Regions from separate parts of the Pseudomonas sp. Pso3 genome, predicted to be linked through region 1. Evidence: predicted binding sites of a transcription regulator. Region 1 holds the regulator's gene; the other holds the start of a gene.

Region 1 (7,674 bases):
CAAGAAGCAGCAGGACCTGGCTCCCGTGCAGCGTCCGGCCGAGGCCAAGGAGCTGGGCTGGGACGACGTCACCCCGGTGGACATGGTCGGTCTGGAAGTCGGGTACCGGCTGATCCCCATGGTCGATCGCAACCAGGGTGGCCAGTTGCTGGCGCGGATCAAGGGCGTGCGCAAGAAGTTGTCCCAGGACCTCGGTTTCCTCATGCCGTCGGTACACATCCGCGACAACCTGGACCTGCTGCCCAACGCCTATCGTCTGACTCTTATGGGCGTCAGCGTGGCCGAAGCCGAGATCTATCCCGACCGCGAACTGGCCATCAACCCCGGTCAGGTCTATGGCTCCCTCAACGGCGTCGCCGCCAAGGATCCGGCATTCGGTCTGGAGGCGGTCTGGATCGACGTCACCCAGCGCGACCAGGCCCAGTCCCTCGGCTACACCGTGGTCGATGCCAGCACCGTGGTCGCCACCCACCTCAACCAGGTGCTCTTCAAGCACGCCCACGAGCTGATCGGCCACGAGGAGGTCCAGCAACTGCTGCAGGTACTGGCCAAGAGTTCGCCCAAGCTGGCCGAGGAGCTGGTGCCCGGCATCGTTTCCCTGTCGACCCTGCTCAAGATCCTCCAGCAACTGCTGCAGGAGCAGGTCCCGGTCCGCGACATCCGTACCATCGCCGAAGCCATCGCCAACGTCGGTCCGCGGAGTCAAGATCCCGCCGCCATCGCCGGTGCCGTACGGGTCGCCTTGTCCCGCGCAATCGTCCAGAACATCGTTGGAATGGAGCCTGAGCTGCCTGTTATCACCCTTGAGCCAAGGTTGGAACAGATGTTGCTAAGTAGTATGCAGAAGGCCGGTCAAGGCGCCGAGGACGGCATGTTCCTCGAGCCTGGCATGGCTGAAAAACTGCAGCGTTCCCTCATCGAGGCAGCGCAGCGTCAGGAAATGATGGGTAAGCCAGTGGTGCTGCTGGTAGCCGGTGCGATCCGCGGGATGATGTCCCGCTTCGCGCGGATGGCGGCGCCGAACATGAGTGTACTGGCCTACCAGGAAATTCCGGACAACAAGCAGGTCACCATCGTCGCTACCGTTGGCCAGAATGGCTGAGGTCTAGATCATGCAAGTCAAACGTTTCTTCGCCGCCGATATGCGTCAAGCCATGAAGCTGGTACGCGACGAGCTGGGCCCGGATGCCGCCATCCTCAGCAACCGCCGGGTCGCCGGTGGTGTCGAGCTGACCGCGGCGCTGGACTACCAGGCTCCGGCACCGGCCGCGCCCAACGCGGAGCTGCAGGCGGAGTTGCGCAAGACCCATGCGAAGATCGCCCAGGCCCATGCCGACCTCAGCATCCGCGCGCCGGGCGTGCCCTCGGCCGCACCCAAGGACAAGCAGCTGCTCGGCGCCATCAGCGCCGCCGACAGCCGCCGCGAGCCGGTGATCGCCCCGCCGCGTGCGCCCCAGCCGGCCGCTGCCGCCCCTGCCGCCAGCGCCGCGCCGGAAGACCGTCGCGCCCTGGAAGCCATGCGCAGCGAACTCAGCGGTCTGCGTGAACTGCTGGAAGTCCAGCTCGGCTCCATGGCCTGGACCCAGGTGCAGTCCACCCGTCCGCAGCAGGCCGGCCTCTGGCGTCGTCTGCAGCGCATGGGTCTGCCGGCCGATCTGGCCCGCCACCTGCTCGACAGCGTCGCCAAGATCCAGGACCCGCGCCATGCCTGGCGCATGCTGCTGGCCAACTTCGCCCAGCTGGCCAAGACCACCGACGCCAAGATTCTGGAGGAGGGCGGTGTCGTCGCCTTCGTCGGTCCGGCCGGCATGGGCAAGACCACCACCCTGGCCAAGCTCGCCGCCAGCTACGTGCTCAAGTACGGTCCCCAGAGTCTGGCGCTGGTCAGCATGGACAGCTTCCGCATCGGTGCCCAGGAGCAGATCAAGACCCTCGGCCGTATCCTCGACGTGCCGGTGACCCTGGTCGACCCGGGCCAGTCCCTGGCCCAGGCGCTGGCACCCCTGGCACGCAAGCGCCTGGTGCTGATCGACACCGCGGGCATGCCCGCCAATGATCCGGCGCTCAAGGTGCAGCTCGAAGCCCTGGCCAACCGCCAGCTGAAAATTCGCAACTATCTGGTATTGGGTGTCACCAGCCAGAGCCAGGTGCTCAAGGCGGCCTACCACAGCTATCGGCGCTGCGGCCTGAGCGGCTGCGTGCTGACCAAGCTGGACGAAGCCGCCAGTCTCGGCGAAGCCCTGGGTCTGGCCATCAGCCAGCGCCTGCCGGTGGCCTACATCGCCGACGGCCCGCGCATCCCGGACGACCTGCATCCGGCCCGCAGCCACCAGCTGGTGAGCCGCGCGGTGAGCCTGCAGGCCCCCGAGGAACCGAGCGAAGAAACCATGGCGGGCATGCTTGCCGGCCTGTATCAGAGCAATGCCCGCCGCGCCGGTTAGCGCAGACGAACGGTAGTGGTGCATCGCATGCCTGGGCACGCCAAATGCACTTGGTCTAAAGTGTGACGGATTTCAATCAAAGGTATCAGGCAATGGGTAGCATGCATCCCGTCCAAGTCATAGCGGTCACGGGCGGTAAAGGCGGTGTCGGCAAGACCAACGTGTCGGTCAACCTGGCCTTGGCCCTGGCCGATATCGGGCGGCGCGTCATGCTGCTCGACGCCGACCTGGGCCTTGCCAACATCGACGTTCTGCTCGGCCTGTCGCCCAAGCGCACCCTGGCCGACGTCATCTCCGGCGAGTGCGAGCTGCGCGACGTGCTGCTGCACGGCCCGGGCGGCATCCGCATCGTCCCGGCGGCCTCGGGCACCCAGGCGATGGTCAATCTGACGCCGGCCCAGCACGCCGGTCTGATCCAGGCCTTCAGCGACATCAGCGAAAACCTCGACGTGCTCATCGTCGATACCGCGGCCGGCATCGGCGACCAGGTGGTCAGCTTCGTTCGCGCCGCCCAGGAAGTCCTGGTGGTGGTGTGCGACGAGCCCACCTCCATCACCGATGCCTACGCCCTGATCAAGCTGCTCAATCGCGACCATGGCGTCACCCGTTTCCGGGTCCTGGCGAACATGGCGCTGACGCCCCAGGAAGGTCGCAATCTCTTTGCTAAGCTGACCAAGGTGACCGACAGATTCCTGGATGTCGCCCTCCAGTATGTGGGCGCCATTCCGTTCGACGAGGCGGTGCGCAAAGCCGTGCAGAAACAGCGCCCCGTGTTCGAAGCCTTTCCGCGTGCCAAGGCCTCGCTGGCCTTTCGTGCGGTAGCTCAGAAAGTCGATGGCTGGCCGTTGCCCGCCAATCCGCGCGGCCATCTCGAGTTCTTTGTCGAGCGCCTTGTGCAACCAGCCATCGGTACCCACGCATGACAGCATCCAGCGGGCTTCGCATGTACAGCAAAACCTCGGAACGTACCCAGCAGGAGCAACTCATCAACCGCTATGCGCCGTTGGTGAAACGCATCGCCTACCATCTCCTGGCGCGACTGCCGGCCAGCGTGCAGGTCGAGGACCTGATGCAGGCCGGCATGATCGGCCTGCTGGAGGCCTCGCGCAAATATGACGCCGGCAAGGGCGCCAGCTTCGAGACCTACGCCGGCATCCGCATCCGCGGCGCCATGCTCGACGAGGTCCGCAAGGGCGACTGGGCGCCACGCTCGGTGCATCGCAACACGCGCATGGTCACCGACGCCATTCGCGCGGTGGAAGCGCGCACCGGTCGCGACGCTAAAGATTCCGAAGTCGCGGCCGAACTTAAATTGAGTCTGGATGAGTACTACGGCATCCTTGGCGACACCATGGGGAGTCGCCTGTTCAGTTTCGACGACCTCATGGAGGGTGGTGAGCATGGGCTCGAGGAGAGCGGTTCGCATGAACTCGAACCCGGTCGCGGTCTGGAGGACGAGCGCTTCCGCAAGGCCCTGGCCGACGCCATCGCCAATCTTCCGGAGCGTGAACGTCTGGTGCTCTCGCTGTATTACGACGAGGAACTCAACCTCAAGGAAATCGGCGAGGTGCTGGGCGTGAGCGAGTCACGCGTCTGCCAACTTCACAGTCAATGCGCGGCACGCCTGCGGGCGCGGCTGGCGGAATGGCGTTCGCGTTAACCGGCTGGTACTCAGGCTACTACGATTGCTTAGACGCGCCTTGCGGCGTGTGTGCGGATTAGGACGGAGGTCGACTTGGACAAGAACATGAAAATCCTCATCGTGGACGATTTTTCCACGATGAGACGCATCATCAAGAATTTGCTGCGCGATCTGGGATTCACCAATACCGCCGAAGCGGACGACGGCAACACCGCGCTGCCGATGTTGCAGAGCGGCAACTTCGATTTTCTCGTCACCGACTGGAACATGCCCGGCATGACCGGCATCGACCTGCTGCGCCAGGTGCGCGCCGATGCGCGCCTGAAGACCCTGCCAGTGCTGATGGTGACCGCCGAAGCCAAGCGCGAGCAGATCATCGAAGCCGCTCAGGCCGGCGTGAACGGCTATGTGGTCAAGCCTTTCACCGCCCAGGTGCTGAAAGAAAAGATCGACAAGATCTTCGAGCGGGTGAACGGCTGAAGAAAGCCGCGGGGACGTTATGGATCAGCTTGGCTCCAACAGCTTCAGCGACTTCGAGTCGAATCTCAAACAGCACGCCCAAGAGCTGGTGAAATGCCTGGAAAGCGGCGATTTCACCCAGGCCGTGCACGTCATCAATGAACTCAACCAGTTGCGCGATCGGGGTCTCTACCAGGAAGTCGGCAAGCTGACCCGCGAGTTGCACAACGCCATCGTCAACTTCGAGATCGATCCGCGCGGCATGGCCGGCGAAGAGGTCTCCCAGATCAGCGATGCCACCGATCGTCTCTCCTACGTGGTGAAGATGACCGAGAACGCCGCCAACCGGACCATGGATCTGGTGGAGGAGAGCGCCCCGCTGGTAGGCAACTTCGGCGACGAAGCCCGCGCCGTGCATGCCGACTGGAAGAAGTTCATGCGCCGGGAAATGGGCGCGGACGAATTCCGCGAGCTGGCCAAGCGCGTCGACGCCTTCCTCAGTCACAGCGAGAGCAGCGCCGAGCAACTGTCGGCCAAGCTCAACGACATCCTTCTGGCGCAGGACTACCAGGACCTTACCGGTCAGGTGATCAAGCGCGTGGTCAATCTCGTCGGGCAGATCGAGAAAGACCTCGTCAAGCTGGTGATGATGGCCAGCCAGGTCGATCGCTATACCGGCTTCAGTCACGATCACACCGCGCTGATCGAACAGAATCGAAAAGAAAAGACGATGAAGGGTGAAGGTCCGCAGATTCATGCCGATAAGCGTGAAGACGTCGTGGCCGCTCAGGTCGACGTCGACGATCTTCTATCCAGTCTGGGCTTTTGACCCAGACCCTCTTGGGGAGTGCAGGAATGAGCTTCGACGCCGATGAAGAGATCCTCCAGGATTTCCTGGTAGAGGCCGGCGAGATTCTCGAACAGTTGTCCGAACAATTGGTCGAGCTGGAAAGCCGCCCGGATGACATGGATCTGCTGAACGCCATTTTCCGTGGCTTCCATACCGTAAAGGGCGGTGCCGGTTTCCTGCAGCTCCATACCCTGGTCGAGTGCTGCCATATCGCGGAAAACGTTTTCGACATCCTGCGCAAGGGCGAACGCCGCGTGGATGCCGAGCTGATGGATGTGGTGCTGCAAGCACTGGATTCCGTCAACGAGATGTTCGGTCAGGTCCGTGAACGCGAAGAGCCGACCCCGGCTTCGCCCGAATTGCTGGCGGCCCTGGCCCGCCTGGCCGAGCCCGCCGGCAGTGCGCCGGCGCCGGCTCCGGTTGCGCCCGTGGCTGCCGCTCCGGCAGTGGTCGCGGAACCGACTCCGGTCGCCGCTGCGGCGGCCGAGCCGGAATTGAGCGATGCCGATTTCCAGAATCTGCTCGATGCCCTGGGCAGCGAGCCGAGCGCGGCAGCGGAAACGCCGGCAGCCGCCGGTGGCGACGACATCACCGATGACGAATTCGAAGCCCTGCTCGACCAGCTGCATGGCAAGGGCAAGTTCCAGGAGGCGCCGGCCGCTGCGCCGGTTGCCGCTGCGGCCCCTGCCGCTGCCGCGCCCGGTGGCGAAGACATCACCGACGATGAATTCGAGGCCCTGCTCGACGAATTGCACGGCAAGGGCAAGTTCGTCGCCAGCGAAGCCGCGGCACCCGTCGCTGCAGCCCCGGCCGCAGCGGCTCCGGCAACCGCGGCGAGCGGTGACGAGATCACCGACGACGAATTCGAATCCCTGCTCGACGAGTTGCATGGCAAGGGCAAGTTCAGTGGTCCCGCGGCAGCCGCGGAAGCGGTAGCCGCTCCGGTGGCCGCTGCGCCGGCACCGGTGGCCGCACCTCAGCCGGCGGCTCCCGCACCGGCGCCGAAGCCGGCGCCGGTGGCCGAGGCCGCGGTGCCCAAGCCGGCAGCCGCCGCGCCTGCCGAGCGTCCCACCAGCGAGGCGGAGACCACCGTGCGGGTCGACACCGCGCGGCTGGACGAGATCATGAACATGGTCGGCGAACTGGTGCTGGTGCGTAACCGTCTGGTACGCCTGGGCCTGAACAGCGGCGACGAAGCCATGGCCAAGGCCGTGTCCAACCTCGACGTGGTCACCGCCGATCTGCAGACCTCGGTCATGAAGACCCGGATGCAGCCGATCAAGAAGGTCTTTGGTCGCTTCCCGCGCCTGGTCCGCGATCTGGCGCGCAGCCTGAAGAAAGAGATCAATCTGGAACTGGTCGGCGAAGAAACCGACCTGGACAAGAACCTGGTCGAGGCCCTGGCCGATCCGCTGGTGCACCTGGTGCGCAACGCGGTCGACCACGGCATCGAAGGACCGGCCGAGCGTGAAGAGAACGGCAAGTCCCGTGCGGGTCGCGTAGTGCTCTCCGCCGAGCAGGAAGGCGACCATATCCTTCTGTCGATCTCCGATGACGGCAAGGGCATGGACGCGGATCTGCTGCGCAACAAGGCCGTGGAAAAAGGTCTGCTCGACCGCGACGCGGCCGATCGCCTGACCGAGACCGAGTGCTTCAACCTGATCTTCGCCCCGGGTTTCTCCACCAAGGCCGAGATCTCCGACATCTCCGGTCGCGGTGTGGGCATGGACGTGGTCAAGACCAAGATCAGCCAGCTCAACGGCACGCTGAACGTCTTCTCGACCAAGGGCCAGGGCTCCAAGATCGTCATCAAGGTCCCCCTGACCCTGGCGATCATGCCGACACTGATGGTGATGCTGGGCAACCAGGCCTTCGCCTTCCCGCTGGTCAACGTCAACGAGATCTTCCACCTCGACCTGTCCCGCACCAACGTGGTGGATGGCCAGGAAGTGGTGGTGGTGCGCGACAAGGCGCTGCCGCTGTTCTACCTCAAGCGCTGGCTGGTGCCCAATGCGGCCCATGTGGAGCAGGGGGAGGGGCATGTGGTGATCCTCTCGGTGGGCACCCAGCGCATCGGCTTCGTGGTCGATCAGCTGGTGGGCCAGGAAGAGGTGGTCATCAAGCCCCTGGGCAAGATGCTGCAGGGAACGCCCGGCATGTCCGGGGCGACCATCACCGGCGACGGCCGCATCGCGCTCATCCTCGATGTGCCCAGCATGCTCAAGCGCTACGCCCGTCGCGGGCTCTGAGTCGGTCGGGTACGAGCGGCGTCGGGCCCGTGC
Region 2 (7,674 bases), 1.4 Mb from region 1:
GCCAAGCAGGACGGCAAGCAGGATGAGGTCCAGGCCATCTGCGCCCAGGGCATCGAGCTCTTCCGCCAGCTGGCGATCCTGCTCAAGCCGGTGCTGCCCAACCTGGTCGCTGCCGCCGAGAGCTTCCTCAATGTCGCCCCCCTGACCTGGGCCGACCTGGACACGCGCCTGGCCAATCATCAGCTCAATGCCTTCCAGCCCCTGCTCACCCGCATCGAACCCGCCAAGGTGCAGACCATGATCGACGCTTCCAAGGAAGACCTGGCCGCCCAGGCCGCACCGCAGCCCGCCGGCAACGGCGAACTGATCAAGGCCCCGCTGGCCGAGACCATCGACTTCGACACCTTCTCCAAGGTCGATCTGCGCATCGCCCTGATCGAGAAGGCCGAGTTCGTCGAGGGCGCCGACAAGCTGCTGCGCCTGACCCTGGACATCGGCGATGCCAAGCGCAACGTCTTCTCCGGCATCAAGAGCGCCTACCCGGAGCCGAGCCAGCTCGAAGGCCGCCTGACCCTGTACGTTGCCAACCTGGCGCCGCGCAAGATGAAGTTCGGCGTCTCCGAAGGCATGGTCCTGGCCGCCGGCCCCGGCGGTACCGAGATCCACCTGCTCAGCCCCGACAGCGGCGCCAAGCCCGGCCAGCGGGTGATGTGATAGCGACGGCGCCCCAGGGCGCCGTCCTTTCAAGTGCAAGCCATGAACGCTCAACCTACCCTCATCACCGCCATCGACGCCCTCTTGCCGCAGACCCAGTGCGGCAAGTGCGGCCATCCCGGTTGCCAGCCCTATGCGGCGGGCATCGCCGCGGGCGAAGCGCACAACAAGTGCCCACCCGGCGGCACCGCCACCATCCTCGAGCTTTCGGCGCTGCTCCAGCGTCCGGCGCTGCCTCTGGACTCGCCCTACCCGGTGACGCCCAGCCAGCGTGCGGTGATTCGCGAGGCCGACTGCATCGGCTGCACCAAGTGCATCCAGGTCTGCCCCACCGACGCCATCCTTGGCGCAGCCAAGCTGATGCACACCGTCATCGAGAGCGAATGCAGCGGTTGTGAACTGTGTCTGGCACCCTGCCCGGTGGACTGCATCGACCTGGTGGCGGTACCGGCCCCGGTCGATCGCCCGGCGGAGCGTCGCCGCGCGCAGTACTACCGCCGCCGCTTCGACGCCCGCCAGGCGCGCCTGCAGCGCGACCGCGAGCGCCTGGAGGCCGAACGCCAGCGGCGGCAGGTGCCTCCTGCAGTCAGCACGCCGGCGGAGACGCCGGTCACCGCGGACGCTGCGATCAAACCCTTGAAGATCGCCGCTGCCATGGCCCGGGTCGCCCTGCAAAAGGCCGAACGGCAACTGGCGCAGTACGGGACACCGGCCCTGGAGGCCCAGGTGCAGCAACTGCGCGAAGCCGCCGAGCAGGCCCAGGTGACCCTGGACAGCGCGCAGCGGGGGGCGGCCACCGCCAGGGCGCCGGAGCAGACGACGCCAGCCACCGACCCCGCCGCCCTCAAGCAGGCACGCATCGCCGCCACTCTGGCGCGTGCCCAGCTGACCAAGGCCGAGCGCGCCTTCGGTAGCGCGCCCACCCCCGAGCAGAGCGCTCAACTGGCAACCCTGCGCGGCGCTGCTCAGCAGGCTGCCCACCGTCTTGCCGCACTGGAAACCCCGACCCGCCCATGAACGCCGCCAAACGCCTGGAGATCTTTCGCCGCCTGCACGAGGACAATCCCGATCCCAAGACGGAACTGGCCTACGCCTCGCCGTTCGAGCTGCTGATCGCGGTGATCCTCTCCGCCCAGGCCACCGATGTCAGCGTCAACAAGGCCACCGCCCGCCTCTATCCGGTGGCCAACACCCCCCAGGCCATCCTGGACCTGGGCGTGGAAGGGCTGTCGGAATACATCAAGACCATCGGCCTCTACAACAGCAAGGCCAAGAACGTCATCGAGACCTGCCGGCTGCTGCTGGAGCGCCATGGCGGCGAGGTGCCCCAGACCCGCGAGGAACTGGAGGCGCTGCCCGGCGTGGGTCGCAAGACCGCCAACGTGGTGCTCAACACCGCCTTCCGCCAGCTCGCCATGGCAGTGGACACCCATATCTTCCGGGTCAGCAACAGAACCAATCTGGCACCCGGCAAGAACGTGGTGGAGGTCGAACTCAAGCTGCTCAAGGTGGTGCCCAAGGATTTCCTGCTGGATGCCCACCACTGGCTGATCCTGCACGGCCGCTATGTCTGCCAGGCGCGCAAGCCCCGCTGCGGCAGCTGCCGGATCGAGGATCTCTGCGAATACAAGGCGAAAACCTCTGACGATTGAAAAAGGGCCTGTCAAAGCCCTTTGGCGATTGAAAAAATCTTTTTTACCGGCTCCTGCTTTGTCGTTATAAGGTGCGCGAAAAGGTCCCGCAGCCCTGTCGATGAGTGCGTGTGATCCTGTCCAGCCTTGCAGGAGTTACCAATGGCCGAAGACAAAAGCGATATCGATGTAGACGATGATTTCGAGACCGATGGCGAAGCGCCCGAGACCGTCGAACCCGTCGTCAGCAAGACCAACCTGACCAAGCGGCGGCTGATCGACAACATGCTCGAAGAGCGCCGCCTGAAGCGGCAGATTTCCGAGTACGACTTCGATCTGTAAGCCATAAAAAACCCCAGCCGAGGCTGGGGTTCTGTCGTGCGGGGCTACCCTTACAGCAGGGTGCGGCCCTTGCCTGCGGCGATGCGCATGCGCAGGGCGTTGAGCTTGATGAAGCCCGCCGCGTCCGCCTGGTTGTAGGCGCCGCCGTCTTCTTCGAAGGTGGCGATGTTGGCGTCGAACAGCGACTCGTCGGACTTGCGGCCGACAACGATGACGTTGCCCTTGTACAGCTTCAGGCGCACCACGCCGTTCACGTTGGCCTGGGAGGCGTCGATCATCTGCTGCAGCATCAGCCGCTCGGGGCTCCACCAGTAGCCGGTGTAGATCAGGCTGGCGTACTTGGGCATCAGCTCGTCCTTGAGGTGGGCCACCTCGCGGTCGAGGGTGATGGACTCGATGGCGCGGTGGGCCTTGAGCATGATGGTGCCACCGGGGGTCTCGTAGCAGCCACGGGACTTCATGCCCACATAGCGGTTCTCGACGATGTCCAGGCGACCGATGCCGTTCTCGCCGCCGATGCGGTTCAGTTCGGCCAGCACGGTGGCCGGGCTCAGTTCCTTGCCGTCGATGGCGACGATGTCACCGTTGCGGTAGGTCAGCTCGAGATAGGTCGGGGTATCCGGCGCGGCTTCCGGCGACTTGGTCCAGCGCCACATGTCTTCTTCATGCTCGGTCCAGGTGTCTTCCAGCACGCCGCCCTCGTAGGAGATGTGCAGCAGGTTGGCGTCCATGGAGTACGGCGACTTCTTCTTGCCGTGGCGCTCGATCGGGATCTGATGCTTTTCGGCGTAGTCCATCAGCTTCTCACGGGACAGCAGGTCCCACTCGCGCCAGGGCGCGATCACCTTGACGCCCGGCTTGAGGGCGTAGGCGCCCAGCTCGAAGCGCACCTGGTCGTTGCCCTTGCCGGTGGCGCCGTGAGAGATGGCGTCGGCGCCGGTCTCGTTGGCGATCTCGATCAGGCGCTTGGCGATCAGCGGACGGGCGATGGAGGTACCCAGCAGGTACTCGCCTTCGTAGACGGTATTGGCACGGAACATCGGGTAGACGAAGTCGCGGACGAATTCTTCGCGCAGGTCGTCGATGTAGATTTCCTTGACGCCCATGGCCTTGGCCTTGGCACGGGCCGGTTCGACTTCCTCGCCCTGGCCGAGGTCAGCGGTGAAGGTCACCACTTCGCAGTTATAGGTATCCTGCAGCCACTTGAGGATCACCGAGGTGTCCAGGCCGCCGGAATACGCCAGGACTACCTTCTTCACATCCGCCATGCCGTTCGCTCCCGTGTATTGCGTTGAGTCGGAAAGCGACAATTCTACTGGTCGCCTCGCTGCTTTTACAGGGGCGCGACGCACTCTGATGTCTGGGCGACATGCGGTCGGGGCGGATCAGCCCTTGGGCTTGGCCAGCGGTGCCGGGGTGGGCGCCGGCGATTCGGGCGGATTGGCCGCGGTACTGGTGGCTGGCGCAGCCGGCGGCTCGCCGCTCGGCGGGACCCGCGAGAACACCAGGGTCACCCGGCGGTTGAGCGCGCGATTGGCCTTGCTGGTGTTGGGCGCCACGGGGTACTGCTCGCCAAAGAAGCGCAATTCGATCTGCTCCGCGGCGAAGCCCTTGCTCTTGAGGTACTCCATCACCGCGATGGCGCGCAGCCGCGATTCCTGCCGGTTGTCCAGGCGGGTGCCCTGATTATCGCTGTAGCCGGAGACGATGACATGATTGACCGTCGGATCGGCGTTCAGGTATTCGTCGATGAGGTCGAGCTTGGCCTTGGCGAGGTCGTCGAGGGTATCGCCACCGCCCGGGAAATTGACCTGGGAATGGCGGATCTGCTCGAAGTTGACCGCCAGCAGCTTCTGGGTGCAGGCCTGGAATTGCTGGTAGGCCGGTTCGAAGCGCACTGGCAACAGTCGCACCTCGACGCGGTCGTCCAGGGCCCCCGAGCGACTCACCTGGGGCATGCGCCCCTCCATCAGCCCCGCCAGCAGGCGCTGCGCCTGCTGCGCGCTGGTGGCCAGCGCCTGCTCGCCCTCAACCACCTTGACCGAGCCAAGGCTGATATCGCCCAGCCCCGGCTTCCAGGGCACCGCCGCCGCCTTCAGGCTGGCGCTGCCCGCCGGCAACCACTGGCCATTGGGCCGCAATTCGAACACCGTGGACTCGCCCGCGCGGCGCAGGAAGCCACCACTGCCGAAGCGCGGGATGGGCTGCAGCAGACGACAGGCGAAGATGTCGCCCTCCACCTTCCATTCCACGCTCTCGAGCCGGCTCTGGAAGGTCATCCCCCAGGCCGGCACGGCGAGCAGCAGACAGGAAAGGAAGAGGTAACGCGGGCGCACGTCGGACTCCGGAAAGAAAAAGTACCTGGGGTTCTTATCGGTCAAGGGCGCGGAAAACTTGAGCGCGGTCCCGCCGCACGGGTGCCGGCTACCCCCTTTTCCGGTAGCATTTCCCTACTTTCCCGCAGCCTGGAATCCCGCATGACCGACCGGATCACCCTTGCCCGTCCCGATGACTGGCACATTCACCTGCGCGACGGCGCCGCCCTGCAGCAGACCGTCGCCGACGCCGCCCGGGAATTCGGTCGCGCCATCGTCATGCCCAACCTGGTACCGCCGGTGCGCAATGCCGAGCAGGCCGCCGCCTATCGCGAGCGCATCCTGGCGGCACGCCCGGCCGGCAGCCGCTTCGAGCCGCTGATGGTGCTCTATCTCACCGACCGCACCAGCCCGGAAGACGTCCGCGCCGCCAGGGCCAGTGGCTTCGTGCATGCCGCCAAGCTCTATCCGGCCGGCGCCACCACCAACTCCGATTCCGGCGTGACCTCGCTGGACAACCTCTTCCCCACCCTGGAAGCCATGGCCGAGATCGGCCTGCCGCTGCTGGTGCACGGCGAGGTCACCCATGCCGAGGTGGACGTCTTCGATCGCGAGAAGAAATTCATCGATGAGCACCTGGTGCGTATCGTCCAGCGCTTCCCGACGCTGAAGGTGGTCTTCGAGCACATCACCACCGGCGACGCTGCGGCCTTCGTGCGCGAGGCCCCGGCCAACGTAGGCGCCACCATCACCGTGCATCACCTGCTGTACAACCGCAACCACATGCTGGTGGGCGGGATCCGGCCGCATTTCTATTGCCTGCCGATCCTCAAGCGCAACACCCATCAGAGCGCCCTGCTGGACGCCGCCACCAGCGGCAATCCCAAGTTCTTCCTGGGCACCGATTCGGCGCCCCACGCGCGTCACGCCAAGGAAGCGGCCTGCGGCTGCGCCGGCTGCTATACCGCCTATGGCGCCCTGGAGCTCTATGCCGAGGCCTTCGAGAGCCGCGATGCCCTCGACCGCCTGGAAGGCTTCGCCAGCCACTTCGGTGCCGATTTCTACGGCCTGCCGCGCAATGCCGAAACCGTCACCCTGGTGCGCGAGGACTGGCAGGCGCCGGCTTCCCTGCCCTTCGGTGACCACGAGGTGATTCCGCTGCGCGCCGGCGAGACCCTGCGCTGGCGCCTGGAGGTGGGTGCATGAGCATGGACGAGACCTTCAGCGACGAACTGGACGCCAGCCAGCCGATGTCCGACTCGCGCATCCCCATGGCCCGCCGCTTCCGCGGCTACCTGCCGGTGGTGGTGGATGTCGAGACCGGCGGCTTCAACGCCGCCACCGATGCCCTGCTGGAAATCGCCGCCACCACCGTGGCCATGGACGAGGAAGGCGTGCTCTATCCGGATCACACCTACTTCTTCCGCGTCGAACCCTTCGCCGGCGCCAACATCGAGGCGGCGGCGCTGGAATTCACCGGCATCAAGCTCGACCATCCGCTGCGCATGGCGGTGGGTGAAGAGCAGGCGCTCAGCGAGATCTTCAAGGGCGTGCGCAAGTCGCTCAAGTCCAGCGGCTGCAAGAGGGCCATCCTGGTCGGCCACAACAGCAGCTTCGACCTGGGCTTCCTCAATGCCGCGGTGTTGCGCTGCGGCCTGAAGCGCAATCCCTTCCACCCCTTCTCCAGCTTCGATACCGCGACCCTCGCCGGCCTGGCCTATGGCCAGACGGTGCTGGCCAAGGCCTGTCAGGCGGCCGGCATCGAATTCGATAACCGCGAAGCCCACTCCGCCCGCTACGACACCGAGAAGACCGCCGAGCTGTTCTGCGGCATCGTCAATCGCTGGCGGGAGATGGGTGGCTGGGTCGATCTCGACTGACCGTCCGTCGCCGATCCTGCCTTTGATGAGATTTTGCCGCCTACAACTTTGACAATCATTCTCATTGTCATTAGCTTTGGCGGCACCTCCACTCATACAGCAGGCGATCCATGTACGTGTGTCTTTGCCGTGGCGTGACCGACAAGCAGATTCGTGAAGCCATCTACGAGGGCTGCTGCAGTTATCGGGAAGTTCGGGAAAGCACCGGTTGCGCCACCCAGTGCGGCAAGTGCGCCTGCCTGGCCAAGCAGGTGGTCAAGGAAACCCTCGGCGAACTGCACGGCGCCCAGCAGCTCGCCTACGCGCTGGACGTGCCGCGCGCCTGAGCGCAAGCCCTGTAAAAAAAGCCGGACCCTGGGTCCGGCTTTTTTATTGTCTAATCAAACGCTTACGGAAAGGATGGAAAAGCTTCCGATTACCGTTCGATTTTCGTCGATTTTTCAACAACTTAAGCTTTTGACAAAGGGCTGTTCCACGCTCAGACTGCCGGCAATCCCACCCCATTCGTAGGTCCGGCCATGAAAGGCGATATCACCGTCATCCAGCATTTGAACAAGATCCTCGGCAACGAACTGGTGGCCATCAACCAGTACTTCCTGCATTCGCGGATGTACAACGACTGGGGTATCCGCAAACTCGGCCATCACGAGTACAAGGAATCCATCGACGAGATGAAGCACGCCGATCGCCTGATCGAGCGCATCCTGTTCCTGGAAGGCCTGCCCAATCTGCAGGACCTGGGCAAGCTGATGATCGGCGAGAATACCCAGGAGATGATCCAGTGCGACCTGCGCCTGGAAATCAGCGCCGTGGCCGATCTGCGTGAAGCCATCACCTACTGCGAAAGCGTAC

What was found. The regulator FliA, encoded in region 1, starts transcription of late flagellar genes. The targets are predictions, from matches to a motif close to CTAAAGTTTNNNNNNNNNNNGCCGNTAA.
Region 2: ACZ5R1_RS14345 (flagellar protein MotY) is a predicted target of FliA. The motif match lies at 4,998-5,025, and genes of this name have one in related genera.

Annotation. Positions count from the first base shown of each region.
Region 1 is NZ_AP043687.1:1,651,391-1,659,064, forward strand. It holds gene flhA (flagellar biosynthesis protein FlhA) at 1-1,102, shown strand, start outside; gene flhF (flagellar biosynthesis protein FlhF) at 1,113-2,441, shown strand; gene fleN (flagellar synthesis regulator FleN) at 2,534-3,364, shown strand; gene fliA (RNA polymerase sigma factor FliA) at 3,361-4,101, shown strand; gene ACZ5R1_RS07785 (chemotaxis response regulator CheY) at 4,189-4,563, shown strand; gene ACZ5R1_RS07790 (protein phosphatase CheZ) at 4,583-5,371, shown strand; gene ACZ5R1_RS07795 (chemotaxis protein CheA) at 5,398-7,641, shown strand.
Region 2 is NZ_AP043687.1:3,039,709-3,047,382, forward strand. It holds gene metG (methionine--tRNA ligase) at 1-654, shown strand, start outside; gene ACZ5R1_RS14325 (RnfABCDGE type electron transport complex subunit B) at 697-1,671, shown strand; gene nth (endonuclease III) at 1,668-2,306, shown strand; gene ACZ5R1_RS14335 (PA3496 family putative envelope integrity protein) at 2,448-2,627, shown strand; gene ACZ5R1_RS14340 (argininosuccinate synthase) at 2,678-3,895, opposite strand; gene ACZ5R1_RS14345 (flagellar protein MotY) at 4,013-4,963, opposite strand; gene pyrC (dihydroorotase) at 5,105-6,148, shown strand; gene rnt (ribonuclease T) at 6,151-6,822, shown strand; gene ACZ5R1_RS14360 (bacterioferritin-associated ferredoxin) at 6,933-7,148, shown strand; gene bfr (bacterioferritin) at 7,341-7,674, shown strand, end outside.